One region of the Streptomyces sp. NPDC030165 genome, then DNA from elsewhere that is predicted to be linked to it. Evidence: riboswitches for the same ligand, from Rfam matches in the RefSeq annotation. Region 1 holds a riboswitch; the other holds the start of a gene.
What was found. Region 1 has a riboswitch for glycine ahead of gcvT (glycine cleavage system aminomethyltransferase GcvT). Riboswitches for the same ligand answer to the same signal wherever they lie in the genome.
Positions count from the first base shown of each region.

Region 1 (8,786 bases):
GACGTAGGCGTAGTACGTGTTGCCCGGGTCGTAGGACTCGGGGGCGTCGCTCATCGCGTACGTGAGCGTGCCGCCCTTCTCGTCCGAGGCGTTGACGATGCCCTTGGTGGCGGCGTTCGCCTCCGACGAACCGCCGCCCGAACTCTTGCCGCTGCAGCCGGACAGCAACAGGCCCGCACTGGTGAGGGCCGCGATCGTTGCGACCGGGACTGACCTTCGCATAATGGTCGGTTTCCCCTTCGTTGGTCGGAAACTTGGGTGGGTGCTGCCGGGCGTACGGGCCCGGGCGGTGTCAGCGGCTGCGGGGGTCCAGCGCGTCCCTGAGGCCGTCGCCGAGGAGGTTGAACGCCAGCACGGTGACGAAGATCGCGAGGCCGGGGACGAGCATGTACTGCGGGTCGACCTCGTAGTACTTGACCGCCTGGTTGAGCATCCCGCCCCAGGACGCCTGGGGCGGCTGGATACCGACGCCCAGGAAGCTCAGCGCCGCCTCGAAGAGGATGTTGGAGGGGATCAGCAGCGTCGAGTAGACGATGATCGGGCCCACCAGGTTGGGCAGCAGCTCCCTGAAGAGGATGAACGGGCCGCGGGCTCCCATGCCGCGCGCGGCGTCCACGAACTCCCGCTCGCGCAGCGAGAGCGTCTGGGCCCGCACGATCCGGCCCATGTACGGCCAGTTGAAGAAACCGATCACGAAGATCAGGACCGAGATGTGCAGCGGCAGCCCTTCGAGCCCGAAGGCGCCGCCCTGGAGCGAGGCCGAGATCGCGATGGCGAACAGCAGCAGCGGGAACGCCAGGAAGACGTCCATCAGCCGGCTGATCAGCGCGTCCACCCGCCCCCGGTAGAAGCCGGCCACCACGCCGAGCACGGTGCCGATGGCCACCGACAGCAGCGTCGCGCCGAACGCCACGATCAGCGAGACCCAGGAGCCCTCCAGTACCCGCGCGAGCAGGTCGCGGCCGAACTTCGGGTCCACGCCGAGCGGGTGGTCCAGGCTCATCCCGCCGAGGTCGCCCTTGGGCAGCGTGGTGTTGGGGTCGATGAGGTCCTGGTGGGGGCTGTTGGGGTCCAGGCCCAGCCAGGACTGGATCGGCCGGGAGAGCGCCGCGATCACGACGAGCAGGATGACAACGATGGCACCCGCTACCGCGACCTTGTCGCGCCTGAAGCGCAGCAGGGCGATCTGGCCGAGCGAGCGTCCTTCGATCTTCTTGCTCTCGACGCCTTGCAGCACCGCTTCCGGCTGCGCTTCGGCAGCCGCCCCGGTGGTCTCGATCGGTGCGGTCACGGTGCCTTTGACCCCTCTCGGCCGGCGCCGCCGGCCCATGCGCGCCGCGGTCAGCGGCCTGGTTCACATCACTGGTGCGAGCGGTGCTCTGGTGCGAATGGTGCTGGTGATGCAACTGGGAGAACTCTGGAACAGCTGGAGCAACTGATGCGTGGACTGCGGTCGTTGCGGGTACAGGTGTTGCAGGTCTTACGGATGTTGCAGGCGGAACAGGCGTCGCGGAACGTCACGCGACGACGAGCGGTGCATCTCGTACACAGGGCCGAAGCCCTCTGCTGCGGGAGTCTTCATCCGATTCGCGATCACTCACCAGCCCTGGCCGGGAATGGATGCGCAACTGTGATGTAGCCCACGGGCTTCCGTTATGCGGACACCGGCCCTGACTGAGCGGGTCGCACGAGGGTTCGCGGTGGTCAACTTGCGGGCGTGAGCGGCCATTTCGGGCCGGTAAGCGGTGGGCACGGCGTGGGCGCGGCACGGTTCCGGCTCACCCCCACCGGGTAACCCCCTGCTGGGGGAACGCGTCCGTTCGATTTGCCCTCATAGGCGCGCGGCCCCCATACCGCGAGCCCGCCGACCCCGGGGCCCCGGCGTCCGCGGGGCCCCGGAAGGGGCGGAAACGACGCGGAAGGGGCGGGACGGTACGGAAGGGTCAGTACGGGCGCGGGTAGCCGTAGCCGTACGCCGGGGCGGGAGCCGGGGCGGGCGCGGGCACCGGGCCCGCCGCGTAGGCGTCCCGGTCGAAGAACGGCCGCGCGTTGGCCCGCATCCACATGCCGACCGGGTCGTACTCGTCGTTCATCGCGACCGTCGAGACGGGCAGCCCCTCCGGCACCGCGCCGATGGACTGCTGGATCATCAACCGCACCGAGTCCACGGCCGGTTGGCCCGTGTCGTACAGGTCCAGGCCGATGGCCAGGTACGGGGCGCCCAGCGCCGGCTGCACCCAGGCCCGGCGCAGGGAACGCACCGCGGGCGTGCGGTGCGCGTTCTGCCCCAGCAGGGCGTAGAACTGAGGGATCTCGATGGCCGGTTCGGTGATCCGCAGCGGGCCGGCCGGCAGCCGGTCCAGGCCGCCCGCGATGCGCCGCAGGTCCAGCCACGGGATGCCGACGCCGCCGCCGGGGGCGTGCGGGTTGAGCCACAGGCCCCAGCGGTCGGGGAAGAGGGTGGCCGCGATGTCCCGCCCGTAGACGACCTCGTGGGCACGGTTCCAGCCGCTGGCGGCGAGCTCGGGGGCGGAGGTCACGCACGGCGCGTAGCCGAGGCCGTCGACCTCCATGTTGCCGTACTGCGCATCGGGCGAACCGGCCTGGCCGTGCCAGAGCAGCATCCAGACCTGGCCGGCGGCGAGTGCCTGCAGCAACGCCTCGTAGGCGTCGTACCGGCCGGGCGAGACCTGCTGCAGCATCTGCTCGACCTGCCCGGCAGCCGCTCCCTGATGCGCACCCGCGCTCACGTGGTCCGTCCCTTCCTGTCGGCAGGCACGTGGGGTACGCCCGCCGGTTGCAACAACAGCTTAGAGCCTGCGTCCGGACCCCGGTCGGATCAGCACACGCCGCTTGCGGTCACGGAAAGGAGCACTCCGGGCGCGCGGGGGCACCGGGGGGCACAGGCTCTCAGGCGACGTCGCGGGAGTAGAAGGGCCGGACCCGCTCCAGCATCCAGTCGGCGACCGGGTCGCCCTGCGCGAGGTCCAGCATGACCAGTTGGACGGGCCAGGTCAGCGGTGTCCCGCCGAGGGCCCGCCCGAGGCCGGCGGTCACCGCGTCCCGTACGGCCGGGTCGTGCGGCGCGACGGCCGCCGCGTCCACCTGGACGCCGACGAACAGCGTGGGCGCGTCCCCCTCGACGCTGGCCAGCGCGCGGCGTGCGGTGACCACGAAGCCCGCCGACGAGAATTCCAGCCCGGCCGCGGCCAGGAAGTCCACCGGCTCCTCCTGCCAGTCCGGCTCGAACAGCCGGACCCGGGCGCCGCTCGGCGCCCCGGGCAGGTCCGGGCGGCCGGTCCGGCACAGCTCGGCCACCGCGTCCGGCGGCAGCGGCACGCCGACCGTGCCCTCCGGGTTGACGGCGATGCCGATCAGCGGCGGCAGGCCGCGCGCGAACTCGGCGGCCGGCGCGACGGTGAAGGAGAGGTGCGGTCCGGCCACCCGCTGGAACTCCTGCTCGGAGCTGAAGACGGGGACGTACGCGGCCGAGCCGATCTCGACGGTGGGCAGGTCCAGGCCCGTGCGGCCCATCCCCGCGCTCTCCGGGCCGCCGCCCTTGGGCAGCGGCACCCATATCCGGCTGCGGCCCAGCACCTCGACGATGCGGGCGCCCGCACCGGGGTGACCCACCGAGGCGGCGAGCACCTCCTCCAGCTCGTTGGCGGGCCACTCCAGCCGCGGAATGCCCTGCTCCGGAAAGTCCATGTCCACCCGTCCGCTCGTCACCATGCGTACCGCGTACCGCTCGTACGGCTGCTCGTACAGCTGCTCGTCGGCGCTTTACCTGGTCGACGACCCTAACGCCAGCAGACGGGAGGAGCCCTGGTGCGTCCGGATGACCACCGAACGCGCGCGAGCGGTTGCGGACCGTGCACACCGCTCCGAAGGTGGCTCCAGGGTGATCTTGCCCTGCCGTTCCTACAGAAAGGCACGTCTCCTGATGGCAACGCACCGGACCGCCTCCGCCCTCGTCTGCGCCACCACTGCCGGCGCCCTCGCCTTCGGCGTCGTGGGCTCCGCGACCGCGGCCGAAGAACCCAAACCCCCGGTCCGCAACCACAGCATCATCGTCGACGACATCGGCCGGCTGGCGGACGCATCGACCGAGCTGGCCGAGAAGACGGCCGACGACCGCGGCCACTCCGTGGAGGTCAGGGCCGCCCGCACCCGCCTGGACACGGTTCTGCAGGACGCGCAGCGGCTGGCGGACATGCTGAACGAGGACTCCGACCGCGCGGTGTCGGCCGACTCGGTCCGGCTGCGCCGGGTCTCGCAGGACCTGCGTACACAGATGTACGAGCTGTCCGAGCGCCGGGCCCCGGCGCCGGGAGAGGACACCGACTCCGCGAGCCTGAGCGGCTCGGTCTCCCGGTCCGTCACCGACATCTTCAAGATCCTGGGCATCGACAAGCTCCTCGGCGGCCTCCAGCAGCAGCCGGCCACCCAGCCCGCCGCCCAGCCCGCGGCCCAGTCCGCCAACCGGCCGGCCCGGCCCGCCGCGGAGCCGGCGGGCGGGACGGAGGAGGCGGACGACCAGCCGGCCGCCCAGCCGAAGGCGCCGACCAGCGACCCGCAGCCGGCCGACGGCACCCAGCAGACCGGTGACGCCCAGCAGGCCGCCGACCCACAGCCCGCTGCGGACGCGCAGCGTCAGCAGCCCGCCGCGGCGCCGCAGCAGCAAGGTGTCGGCTCGCTGGTCACCTCGGTGCTCTCGCTGCCGAGCGTGCTGATCAAGGCCCTGGGCCTCTAGATCGGCCCGGTACCGAGCGTCCGGAGGAGGCGCGGATGCGGGAGATATGCCTGGGGTAGGACCGGCCCTGACGGGCCGTACGGGACATTCCGTACGGCCCGTCAGGTATCCGGCATTCCGGGGCTGAACTCGACGAACGGTACGGCGGACGGACGGGCTCCGGCCCGCCTCGAAGACGGCGCCTCACTCGAAGACGAGCTCCCGCAGCGCTCCCGCCGCCGGCCGGTCCAGCAGCACGGCCGAGGTGAAACCCGCCGGGAGCCGGGCCGCCCGGGCACGGGCGGCCAGCCGTCGCACCGCGCGCCGGTGCCGGGCGAAGGCGTAACCGGAGACTCCGCGTCCGCGCGAGCGCTGCCCGGACAGCGCGACCTCGGGTGGTACGTCCAGCAGCACCAGGTGCAGGCCGCGCCCGCCGCGCCGGGCCTCGCGCGCGAGCCAGCGGCGCACCCACGCCAGCGTGCCGCAGTCGTGCACCACCACGCTGCCGCCGGAGCGCAGCGCCCGCCGCAGCCCCAGGTAGTGGGAGGCCCGGACCAGCGGCCGGTAGAGCGCGTACGGAAGCCGGCGCAGCCTGCCGCGCTCCCAGCGCTCCCGTACCTCCTGCGAGTCGATGCGGTGCACGGCGGCGCCCTGCCGGTCGTGGGCGGGCACCACCCGGAGCATGAGCGTGCTCTTGCCGCTGCCCGGCAGGCCGGAGACCACCACCAGGTCGCCCGCCGCGAAGTGCAGCCCGGTCGCCTCGCGCGGGGCACGCCGGTCCCTGAGGTCGACGACGTCCGTCGTCGGCGCGTCCGCCGTCGCGGCCCGTGCCCGGCCGGGGCGGACCACCCCGAGCGGCAGCCGCCGGGACCCCGGCACGACGGCGGGAGCCGGCTCCGGGACACAGCCCGGGGGCGCGCCTCCCGGACTTGTCGCGAGTGCGGCCTGCCTGTGCACCGTGATCCCCTCCCGGTCCGGTGTGGTCCCCTTACCCGCAGAGTGTCAAGAAAAGGTAATGCGCTTCAAGGAAATCCCACGATTCGTACAGTCCCAGGACACTGTCGTGACACCCCTGCGAACACCGGTACGGGCAGGGCTCCTGTATCCGGCCATCCCGTGCGATGATGTGCGCGCCAAGTGCCGGACCGCACACCACGTGTGCGTCCGCGTACGGGTGCCACGCTCAGCCAACTCCATACCGGCCGCTTGAATCCGCGCGGGAGAGTCCCCGGCCGTCACGGCGGGGCGCCGAAGGAGCAAGTCCTCCCTTGAATCTCTCAGGCCCCGATACCGCGCGGGCGAGGCAGATCTGAAAAGCGGGCCGCCGTGGTGTGGCTCCACCCAAGGTGCAAACCGGGACCGGTCACGGCCTTCCGGTGAACCTCTCAGGTTCCGATGACAGATGGGGAGACCGTCTTGTCACCCATGCCCGGGAGCCACACCATGACCGAAGCCCCCCGCCGCACCGCGCTGGACGCGACGCATCGCGCGCTCGGCGCGACCATGACCGACTTCGCCGGCTGGGACATGCCGCTGCGTTACGGCAGCGAGCGTGACGAGCACGTCGCCGTCCGTACCCGCGCCGGCCTGTTCGACCTCTCGCACATGGGCGAGATCACCGTCACCGGCCCCGGCGCCGCCGACCTGCTGGATTACGCGCTGGTCGGCAACATCGGCGGTGTCGCCGTCGGCCGCGCCCGCTACACCATGATCTGCGACGCCGAGGGCGGCATCCTGGACGACCTGATCGTCTACCGCCTCGGCGAGACGGAGTACCTGGTCGTCGCCAACGCCTCCAACGCGCAGGTCGTGCTGGACGCGCTCACCGAGCGGGCGAGCAACTTCGACGCCGGGGTCCGCGACGACCGGGACGCGTACGCGCTGCTCGCCGTCCAGGGCCCCGAGTCCCCCGGCATCCTCAAGGGCCTCACGGACGCCGACCTGGACGGCCTGAAGTACTACGCCGGGCTGCCCGGCACCGTCGCCGGCGTCCCGGCGCTGATCGCCCGTACGGGATACACCGGTGAGGACGGTTTCGAGCTGTTCGTCCGCCCGGCGGACGCGGCCGCCCTCTGGGAGGCGCTGACCGAGGCGGGCAAGGATGCGGGCCTGGTGCCGTGCGGGCTGTCCTGCCGGGACACGCTGCGCCTGGAGGCGGGCATGCCGCTGTACGGGCACGAGCTGACCACCGACACCACCCCGTTCGACGCGGGCCTGGGCCGGGTCGTGAAGTTCGAGAAGACGACGAACGGCGGCGACTTCGTGGGCCGCGCCGCCCTGGAGGCCGCCCGCGACCGGGCCGAGGCCAATCCGCCGCGCAAGCTGGTCGGGCTGATCGCCGAGGGCCGCCGCGTGCCGCGCGCCGGGTACCCGGTCGTGGGCCCGGACGGCGCCGTCATCGGCGAGGTCACCTCCGGCGCCCCCTCGCCCACCCTCGGCAAGCCCGTCGCCATGGCGTACGTGGACGCCGCGCACGCCGCGCCCGGCACCGCCGGTGTGGCGGTGGACATCCGTGGCACCCATGAGCCGTACGAGGTCGTGGCGCTGCCCTTCTACAAGCGCCAGAAGTGACGCACGTACCTCCGTCTCGGACGCACGTCCGTCTCACCTGCCAAGACCCCTGCACCGAGCACGCCACCGCATCCAGGAGAATCAAGTCATGAACAACCCCCAGCAGCTGCGCTACAGCAAGGAGCACGAGTGGCTGTCGGCCGCCGAGGAGGGCGTCTCGACGATCGGTATCACCGAGCACGCCGCCAACGCGCTCGGCGACGTCGTCTTCGTGCAGCTTCCGGAGGTCGGCGCCACGGTCACGGCGGGCGAGACCTGCGGTGAGCTGGAGTCGACCAAGTCCGTCAGCGATCTCTACTCCCCCGTCGACGGCGAGGTCACGGAGATCAACGAGGACGTCGTGAGCGACCCCTCGCTGGTGAACACCGCCCCGTTCGAGGGTGGCTGGCTGTTCAAGGTGAAGGTCAGCGGCGAGCCGGACGACCTGCTCTCGGCCGACGAGTACACCGCCTTCACCGGCTGATCCGCCCACCCGCCGCCCGGCGGGGCCGTGCGCCCCGCGAACCCCAGGAAGAGTCATGTCGCTTCTGAACAGCTCCCTCCACGAGCTCGACCCCGACGTCGCCGCCGCCGTCGACGCCGAGCTCCACCGTCAGCAGTCCACCCTCGAAATGATCGCGTCGGAGAACTTCGCCCCCGCCGCCGTCATGGAGGCCCAGGGCTCGGTCCTCACCAACAAGTACGCCGAGGGCTACCCGGGCCGCCGCTACTACGGCGGCTGCGAGCACGTCGACGTGGTCGAGCGGATCGCCATCGACCGCATCAAGGCGCTGTTCGGCGCCGAGGCCGCGAACGTGCAGCCGCACTCCGGCGCGCAGGCCAACGCCGCCGCGATGTTCGCGCTGCTCAAGCCGGGCGACACGATCATGGGTCTGAACCTCGCGCACGGCGGGCACCTGACCCACGGCATGAAGATCAACTTCTCCGGCAAGCTCTACAACGTGGTGCCCTACCACGTCGACGACGAGACCGGTCAGGTCGACATGGGCGAGGTCGAGCGCCTGGCCAAGGAGACCCGCCCGCAGCTCATCGTGGCCGGCTGGTCGGCGTACCCGCGCCAGCTGGACTTCGCGGCGTTCCGCCGGATCGCCGACGAGGTCGGCGCGTACCTGATGGTCGACATGGCGCACTTCGCCGGTCTGGTGGCGGCCGGGCTGCACCCCAACCCGGTGCCGCACGCCCACGTCGTGACCACGACCACGCACAAGACCCTCGGCGGTCCGCGCGGCGGTGTGATCCTGTCCACCCAGGAGCTCGCCAAGAAGATCAACTCGGCGGTCTTCCCCGGTCAGCAGGGTGGCCCGCTGGAGCACGTCATCGCGGCGAAGGCGGTGTCCTTCAAGGTCGCGGCGAGCGAGGAGTTCAAGGAGCGCCAGCAGCGCACCCTGGACGGCGCGCGCATCCTCGCCGAGCGCCTGACGCAGTCCGACATCACCGAGCACGGCGTCTCCGTGCTGTCCGGCGGCACCGACGTGCACCTGGT
Region 1 covers NZ_JBVIBD010000005.1:397,813-406,598, reverse strand. Annotated here, with positions in the region: gene ACZ4Z1_RS12795 (ABC transporter substrate-binding protein) at 1-222, opposite strand, end outside; gene ACZ4Z1_RS12790 (ABC transporter permease) at 293-1,291, opposite strand; gene ACZ4Z1_RS12785 (enhanced serine sensitivity protein SseB C-terminal domain-containing protein) at 1,944-2,750, opposite strand; gene ACZ4Z1_RS12780 (enhanced serine sensitivity protein SseB) at 2,911-3,708, opposite strand; gene ACZ4Z1_RS12775 (hypothetical protein) at 3,944-4,753, shown strand; gene ACZ4Z1_RS12770 (AAA family ATPase) at 4,937-5,689, opposite strand; glycine riboswitch at 5,940-6,035, shown strand; glycine riboswitch at 6,036-6,144, shown strand; gene gcvT (glycine cleavage system aminomethyltransferase GcvT) at 6,176-7,303, shown strand; gene gcvH (glycine cleavage system protein GcvH) at 7,392-7,766, shown strand; gene glyA (serine hydroxymethyltransferase) at 7,822-8,786, shown strand, end outside.

Region 2 (8,786 bases), on a different contig from region 1:
CACACGGTCGCCGAGACGGCGGAGGCGGGTGAGGCGGAGCTCGTACGGCTGCTGGGCAGGGCGCACGGCGCCGGGCTGTACGCGATGGCGCTGGGGCGCGACGAGCGGCCCGTGGTGGCCGAGCGGGACGCGAAGTCCATATCGGTCGAGGACACCTTCGAGGTGGACCTGACGGACCGGACGCGGGTGCGGGCTGAGGTGACGCGGCTGGCGGACCGGTGCGTGCAGCGGCTGCGGGCGGCCGGGCGGTCGGGGCGGACCGTCGTGATCAAGGTGCGGAACTACGACTTCTCGACGCTGACCAGGTCGGAGACGCTGCGCGGGCCCACGGACGACCCGGGGGTGGTGCGGGAGGCCGCGGCCCGGCTGCTGGACCTGGTGGACACCACGGGCGGCGTACGGCTGCTGGGCGTGGGCGTGACCGGCCTCGCGGACTTCACGCAGGAGGACCTGTTCGCCCAGATGGCGACGGAGAAGGCCGCCGAGGAGGAGGCCGAGCGGGAGCGCCGGGCGGCCGACGAGGCCGCGCGGATGGCCGCCGACGAGCCCGAGCGGCCCCGGCGGTGGCTCCCGGGGCTCGACGTGATCCATGACGAACACGGCGCCGGGTGGGTGCAGGGCAGCGGTGTGGGCCGGGTGACCGTACGGTTCGAGCAGCCGTGGACCGGGCCCGGGCGGGTGCGCACATTTCCGGTCGACGATCCCGCGCTGCGGCCCGGCGAGCCGCTGCCGCTGGTGGGCGGTCCGCCGGACGGGGGAAGGGACGAGCCCGGGAGCCTTCCCGGTCCGGGCGCCCCGGACACCGTCCCTCAGTCCTCCGCGCCGGCCACCCGCCCGAACTCCGTGTCGGCCGGTGCGGCGTCCGAGCCGGGCACGGGATCGGGGGCCGGGATGTCCAGACGGTAGTGGTGGTAGAGCTGTAGTTCCTGCTCCGGCGAGAGGTGGCGGCCCACCCCGAAGTCCGGCGCATCCCGGATCAGCTTGCGGTCGTAGGGGACGTGCAGCGCCTCGTCGACCAGATCGCTGGGCTCCAGGGGCACGAAGGCGTCCCGGCTGAAGATCCCGGTGCGTACGGCCGCCCATTCCGGTTCACCGGTCGCGTCGTCCAGGTACACCTCGTCGACGGTGCCGATCTTGGTTCCGTTCTTGTCGAACGCCTTGCGGCCGATCAAGCTGCGGGGATCGATATCGGTCTGCACGGTCCCTCCAAGTGGTCGCAACTGCCTTGTGACAACTACCAAACGGCACAATTCATGCCCCGGCCACTCGAAGGAAGGCCCGTTCGACGCGCTGGTAGGCTGGCGAACGGCTGCAGACCCCATGCGGGAGAGTCCTTCGTCGATCATGGCGGAGGCGCCGAAGGAGCAACTCCTCCCCGGAATCTCTCAGGCTCACGTACCGCATGGACGAGGTCACTCTGGAAAGCAGGGCGGGCCACGGACGGGCACAGCGCCGGAAGCCCCTCCTCACCGACGGTGAAAGCCGGTGCCGCTCGCGGGGCCGGTGAAGCTCTCAGGTTGAGATGACAGAGGGGGAGGCCGTCCGGGCACCAGCGCCGTGGTGCCCCGCGTAGGTCGAAACGACCAGGAGGCCCCCGCAGATGACCACCAACCGCAGCTCCCTGACCGAGCTGGAACGAGGCACCCCGTTCGAGCAGCGGCACATCGGCCCCGGCCCGGAGGCCCAGGCCAAGATGCTCGCGCAGGTCGGGTTCGGATCGCTGGACGAACTGACCGCGGCCGCCGTACCGGACGTGATCAAGAGCGCGGAGGCGCTGGGCCTGCCCCAGGGCCGTACCGAGGCCGAGGTCCTGGCCGAGCTGCGGGCGCTCGCGGACCGCAACCAGGTGCTCGCTCCGATGATCGGTCTCGGTTACCACGGCACGTTCACCCCGCCGGTGATCCTGCGCAACGTGATGGAGAACCCCGCCTGGTACACGGCCTACACCCCGTACCAGCCCGAGATCTCCCAGGGCCGCCTCGAAGCGCTGCTCAATTTCCAGACCATGGTCGCCGACCTGACCGGACTGCCGACCTCCGGCGCCTCGCTGCTGGACGAGGGCACGGCCGCCGCCGAGGCGATGGCCCTCGCGCGGCGGGTGGGCAAGGTCAAACAGGGCGTCTTCCTGGTCGACGCCGACTGCCTGCCGCAGACCATCGCCGTGATCGAGACCCGCGCCGAGCCGACCGGCGTCGAGGTCGTGGTCGCCGACCTGTCCGAGGGCATCCCGGCCGAGGTGGCCGAGCGCGGTGTCTTCGGTGTGCTGCTCCAGTACCCCGGTGCCTCCGGCGCCGTACGGGACCCGCGTGCCGTCATCGAGCAGGCGCACGAACTGGGCGCGATCGTCACCGTCGCCGCCGACCTGCTGGCGCTGACGCTGCTGACCTCGCCGGGCGAGCTGGGCGCCGACATCGCCGTCGGCACCACGCAGCGGTTCGGCGTCCCGATGGGCTTCGGCGGCCCGCACGCCGGATTCATGGCCGTACGGGAGAAGTTCGCGCGCAGCCTGCCGGGCCGCCTGGTGGGCGTCTCGGTGGACGCCGACGGCAACAAGGCGTACCGACTCGCCCTCCAGACGCGTGAGCAGCACATCCGCCGGGAGAAGGCCACCAGCAACATCTGCACCGCGCAGGTACTGCTCGCCGTGATGGCCGGCATGTACGCGGTCTACCACGGCCCGGACGGCCTCGCGGCGATCGCGCGCCGTACCCACCGCTACGCCTCCATACTGGCGGAGGGCCTGCGCGCCGGCGGCGTCGAGGTCGTGCACGGCGCGTACTTCGACACGCTGACCGTACGGGTGCCGGGGCGGGCCGCCGAGGCCGTCGCCGCGGCCCGCGAGGCCGGGGTCAACCTGCGGCTGGTCGACGCCGACCTGGTGGGCGTCGCCTGCGACGAGACCACCGGGCGCGCGCAGGTGCACGCGGTGTGGAGCGCCTTCGGCGTGCAGGCCGACATCGAGCGGCTCGACGCTGCCGTGGCCGACGCGCTGCCGTCGGAACTGCTGCGCGGCGACGCGTACCTGACCCACCCAGTCTTCCACCAGCACCGTTCCGAGACCGCCATGCTGCGCTACCTGCGCCGGCTGTCGGACAAGGACTACGCGCTGGACCGCGGCATGATCCCGCTCGGCTCGTGCACCATGAAGCTGAACGCGACGACCGAGATGGAGCCGGTCACCTGGCCCGAGTTCGGGCAGCTGCACCCGTTCGCGCCGGTCGAGCAGGCGCAGGGCTACCTCACGCTCATCGCGGAACTGGAGGAACGTCTCGCCACCGTCACCGGCTACGACAAGGTCTCCATCCAGCCGAACGCCGGCTCGCAGGGCGAACTGGCCGGTCTGCTGGCCGTACGGGCGTACCACCGCGCCAACGGCGACGAGCAGCGCACCGTCTGCCTGATCCCGTCCTCCGCGCACGGCACCAACGCCGCCAGCGCCGTGATGGCCGGCATGAAGGTCGTCGTCGTCAAGACCGGCGAGGACGGCGAGGTGGACGCCGACGACCTGCGCGCCAAGATCGAGCAGTACCGGGACCAGCTCGCGGTGCTGATGGTGACCTACCCGTCCACGCACGGCGTGTTCGAGGAGCACATCACGCAGATCTGCGCGGCGGTGCACGACGCGGGCGGCCAGGTGTACGTGGACGGCGCCAACCTCAACGCGCTGGTCGGCCTCGCCGAGCCCGGCACGTTCGGCGGCGACGTCTCGCACCTGAACCTGCACAAGACCTTCTGCATCCCGCACGGCGGCGGCGGTCCCGGCGTCGGCCCGGTCGGTGTCCGCGCCCATCTGGCACCGTACCTGCCCAACCACCCGCTGCAGCCCACCGCGGGCCCGGAGACGGGTGTGGGCCCCATCTCCGCGGCGCCGTGGGGCTCCGCGGGCATCCTGCCCATCTCCTGGGCGTACGTCCGGCTGATGGGCGGCGCGGGCCTCAAGCGCGCCACCCAGGTCGCGGTGCTCGGCGCCAACTACATCGCCAAGCGCCTGGAGCCGCACTACCCGGTGCTCTACACCGGACCCGGCGGCCTGGTCGCGCACGAGTGCATCATCGACGTACGGCCGCTGACCAAGGCGACCGGTGTGAGCATCGACGATGTCGCCAAGCGGCTGATCGACTACGGCTTCCACGCGCCGACGATGTCCTTCCCGGTGGCCGGCACGCTGATGATCGAGCCGACCGAGAGCGAGGACCTGCACGAGCTGGACCGCTTCTGCGACGCGATGATCGCGATCCGCGCGGAGATCGAGAAGGTCGGCTCGGGGGAGTGGGACAAGGACGACAACCCGCTGCGCAACGCCCCGCACACCGCGGCGGCGCTCAGCGGCGAGTGGGCGCACCCGTACACCCGTGAGGAGGCGGTCTTCCCGGCCGGCGCCGAGGCGGCGGAGAAGTACTGGCCGCCGGTGCGCCGTATCGACGGTGCGTTCGGCGACCGCAACCTTGTGTGCTCCTGCCCGCCGCTGGAGGAGTACGACGGCTGATCCGCCGTCCGCGCGCACCGCTCGCGGCCGCGCGCGCATGCGAAGGGCCCTCGGCGTGGACGCCGGGGGCCCTGTTGTCCCTTGTGCTGTGTTGTCAGCCGGCAGTCGGTCTGTGCGGTGCCGTCTGTGCCGTGCTGTGCGGTTCCGCGTGGTGCCGTGCGCCGATGCGGTCAGGCAGCGGTGGCCACGTGCGGCGTGCCCAGAACCCGGTGCGGCGCGATGACCTGGCCGTCCGGCAGCAGTTCACCGGTGTCCTCGAACAGGAGGACACCGTTGCACAGCAGGCTCCAGCCCTGTTCCGGGTGGTGCGCCACCAGATGGGCGGCCTCCCGGTCGGCAGAGTCTGCGGTCGGGCACGGCGGTTGATGCTGGCACATGGATGATGTCTTTCGCTGCGATGTGGTCTGATTCGTCCTGCGGCTCGACGAGATGCTCATGGCCGCTCCCCCGTTTCAGTAGGTCGATACCAGTGTTGCCCCACGGGCCGGATTCCGCAGGGATTTGGCTGCAGCGGCACTCACTAGATAATGACGCATCACCCGTGCGGTCGGTTCATTTCAAGTGCGTCCCCCTCACGGGGCGTTGGGAGCTGTGCAGACGCGTACTCCGCGCGGGTGAGCACAGCGGAGCGCCCCGCGGCCGTGGAGGGCGCGGGGCGCGTTCCTGTGGGGCGGTGTGCTCCTGTGCGCGGTTGCGTCGTACGACCTCGGCCGGTCGCCGTGGAGAACCCCCTGCCGGGTCTCAGGCCGGCGACCCCAGCAGGGGCACCGGCGCGAGGCGCAGGGACAGCCGGGGCAGCAGGTCCGCCACCCGGTGTGGCCGGTGGGCGGCGATGCCCGGCGGGGCCGGCGCCAAGGGGACGAGGACATCACCCGGGGCGGGCATCCCCTCGGCGCCGTCGGCGGCGATGTCGTGGTGCAGCCACAGGGTGAGCATGTACAGCTCCGGCACGGACAGCAGTCGTGGCTGGTACGGGGTCTGTACGGACTCCGCCTGACGCAGTGCCCGTTCGGTCGACGTGACGTAGGGGCCCTCGCAGAAATGCGAGAAGGTCCAGCCGTCGGCCGTGAGCATGGCTTCCGCGGTCGCCACCGCCCGTTCACCGCTGCGGATCAGGAAGCGCCAGCCGGACAGCCGGGTACGGGGCGGCCCGGCGGGGTGGCTGACATCGTCCAGCACATGTACGGGAAGGGGGAGTTCGGGGCTCAGCGGGCCCTGGTGGGCACGGAGGGCGGGGGTGCGGGCCTCGCGCACGGCGGTGGGGGAACCGAGGGCGGCGAGGACGCTGCGGAGGGCAGGCGCGGGGGCAGGGGGAACATGCAGCGGCATGGTGGGTCGCCTCTCACTTGGGAGACACGGTGGTGCTGGGCATGGTGCGGACGGCGTCGTCAGCGTGCGGGGTCAGAGCGCCAGTACTTGGCCGACCGGGGATGTCGGCCCGGCGGGGTCAGCCGCTGTGCCACAGCCCCGGTGGAACACCGCAACGCTGGGCGCCAACTCTCTGCCTCGTCAGCGAAGTTTATACGACGTGTGTTCACCAAGTGTTACGGCTAGCCGTTCCGCGGATTGCCGGCAAGTCGTAATCCGGACCCGCCCGAGCGGTGTTTTCGGTGCCTTTGCGTGGTGCGCACCGCGACGGCCTGGTATTTCTCCGCGGACACGGTAGGCCGGATCCGGACGGTCATTTCGCCGAGCCCGACGACGTTTACCGCCGCATTATGATCCGGCCTCCGGACCCGACGGTATGCCCTCGGAATGTGCCAGCCCGCACGTCTCCCGCAGCCTACCGGTTCCGGCGCACGTCCGAGGCGTTATCGATCGGATTGGCGGGCATCATCGACCGTAGCGCGACCGCCGGGCGCCACCGGGGAGCCCCGTGGACCGGGCGCTGCTGCCGGAAAGGCACCGGACGGCCCGTCGGGCCGGGGCCCGTCGTCATGAGGAGGGACGCTTCGATGGGGGAGAAGGTTGCGGCGGGCGGTATCGGTCTCACCGACCGGCAACACTACCGAAGAAAGCTGCACGAGTGTCTGACGGGATTGCAGAGGCTCCTGGAAGACAAGCGGTTCGACCGCCCCAAGAATCTGATGGGGCTGGAGATCGAATTGAATCTCGCCGGGCCGGACGGTATGCCGCGCATGATGAACTCGCAGGTCCTGGAGCGCATCGCGAGCCGTGATTTCCAGACCGAACTGGCCCAGTGCAACCTGGAAGTCAATATTCTTCCGCACCGGTTGTCCGGGCGCGTCCTCGACCAGCTCGCCGAGGAACTGCGCACGGGCCTGGCCTACGCCGACCGCAAGGCCGCCGAAGTGGCCGCCCGTATCGTGATGATCGGTATTCTGCCGACGCTGGCCGCCGAGGACCTGGTCGCCTCCAACCTCTCGGAGATCGACCGTTACGTCCTGCTCAACGACCAGATGCGGGCCGCGCGCGGCGAGGACTTCCAGATCGACCTGGAGGGCGTCGAGCGGCTGGTCTCCTCCTCCGCCTCCATCGCGCCCGAGGCCGCCTGCACCTCGGTGCAACTGCACCTCCAGGTCACCCCGAACCGCTTCCCCGCCGTGTGGAACGCGGCCCAGGCCGTCGCCGCCGTCCAGATCGCGGTCGGCGCCAACTCACCGTTCGTCTTCGGCCGCGAACTGTGGCGCGAGTCGCGCCCGCCGGTGTTCCAGCAGGCCACCGATGTCCGGCCGCCGGAGCTGCGGGCCCAGGGGGTGCGTCCGCGCACCTGGTTCGGGGAGCGCTGGGTCGACACCCCGTACGACCTGTTCGAGGAGAACCTGCGCTTCTTCCCGCCGCTGCTGCCCATCCACTCGGACGAGGACCCCCTGGCCGTCCTGGACGAGGGCGGCATCCCGAGCCTGTCCGAGCTGGTGCTGCACAACGGCACCGTCTACCGCTGGAACCGCCCGGTGTACGGCGTCGCCGACGGCGTCCCGCACCTCAGGGTCGAGAACCGGGTCCTGCCCGCGGGGCCCACCGTCACCGACGTCATTGCCAACACGGCGTTCTACTACGGGCTGGTGCGGACGCTGGCCGAGGAGCCGCGCCCGGTGTGGACCCGGATGCCGTTCGCCGCGGCGGCCGAGAACTTCGACACCGCGTGCCGCCGCGGCATCGACGCCGTACTGAAGTGGCCCCGCCCCGGCCGCTCGGGCGGCCTCGGCGAGATCTCCGCCGTACGCCTGGTACGCCAGGAACTGCTGCCGATGGCCGCGGCCGGCCTGGACGCCTGGGGCGTCGAGCCGGTCGACCGGGACCATTACCTCGGCGTGATCGAGGCACGCTGCCGACGCCGGGTCAACGGGGCGTCCTGGCAGGCCGCCGCGTATCACCACGCGCTCGGCCGCGGCCTGGACCGGGGCGGCGCGCTGGCGGCGATGACCCAGCGTTACAGCGAACTGATGCATTCGGGGGAGCCGGTGCACGCCTGGCCCGTCGAGTGGGCCGCCGCGCCGGTGGCGGCGGGGCGGGGATGAGGGATCCGGGGCGTACATGCGGGCTTCGGGCCGGATGTGCGGGCTTCGGGCCGGGTGCGCGGGATTCGAGGCGTGCCGGGCTCCGGGGTGTTCGTGCGGGGCGCCGGCCGGTGGTGACCGCGGCCTGACGTTCCGCCGTCTCGGCCGTCTGCGCCAGAAGAGCGGCGATGGTCATCGGACCGACACCATCCGGCCCCGGAGTGATCAGGCCCGCTCGTTCCCGGGCGCTTTCGAAGCCCACGTCGCCGACGGGGCCGAGTCGTGCCCCGCGTCGAACACATGGCACCGGGCTTGATGCCCTCCCCTTGATGAAGCGCGGACGGCCGCTGCGATCAGCACGTCGGCCTCCCCGTACGAGGCCGGAGAGACCGGTGCCCCCCTCAGGCGGGCCGGCTGCGTCTGCGTCATGGGCCCTGAGCGGAAGGGAAAATCGCCCAGACGCACGGCACCGGCAACGACTGCCGGGCCGCTCCCCGGTGGTACTCCGGCCAAGCGCCGTGCACGGCCCGGACCACATGCCGGCGGAGGGACGGGGAGTGTGGCGTCCGGGGGCGAGGCCTTCGGAGGCGCGGCATTCGAGGGCCGTGCGACGCCCCGTGCGGCTCGCCGGTCCCCTTCTCGGGCAAGCTATGACGTTCCATGGCGATAGTGCGGAACTGGAGGCAGCTGTGCAGTCGGACGCGAGCCCCGTGACCGGTGCGGAATCCCCGGGCCGGAAGCGGCAGGGCCCGGACGAAGGGCGGGACGCGGGCGTGGACGGCGGGCTGCCGCGACGGATCCTGCGCGGCGAGACGGTGCTGGTCCTGGCGCTCTCGCTC
Region 2 covers NZ_JBVIBD010000022.1:9,842-18,627, forward strand. Annotated here, with positions in the region: gene ACZ4Z1_RS32660 (DNA polymerase IV) at 1-906, shown strand, start outside; gene ACZ4Z1_RS32665 (PRC-barrel domain-containing protein) at 810-1,199, opposite strand; glycine riboswitch at 1,314-1,411, shown strand; gene gcvP (aminomethyl-transferring glycine dehydrogenase) at 1,601-4,486, shown strand; gene ACZ4Z1_RS32675 (DUF5999 family protein) at 4,657-4,863, opposite strand; gene ACZ4Z1_RS32680 (hypothetical protein) at 5,228-5,815, opposite strand; gene ACZ4Z1_RS32685 (glutamate-cysteine ligase family protein) at 6,442-7,968, shown strand; partial or broken gene ACZ4Z1_RS32690 (hypothetical protein) at 8,153-8,485, opposite strand; gene ACZ4Z1_RS32695 (CPBP family intramembrane glutamic endopeptidase) at 8,598-8,786, shown strand, end outside.
Region 2: linked by a shared signal. The riboswitch ahead of gcvP (aminomethyl-transferring glycine dehydrogenase) and the one ahead of gcvT (glycine cleavage system aminomethyltransferase GcvT) in region 1 are both predicted to bind glycine.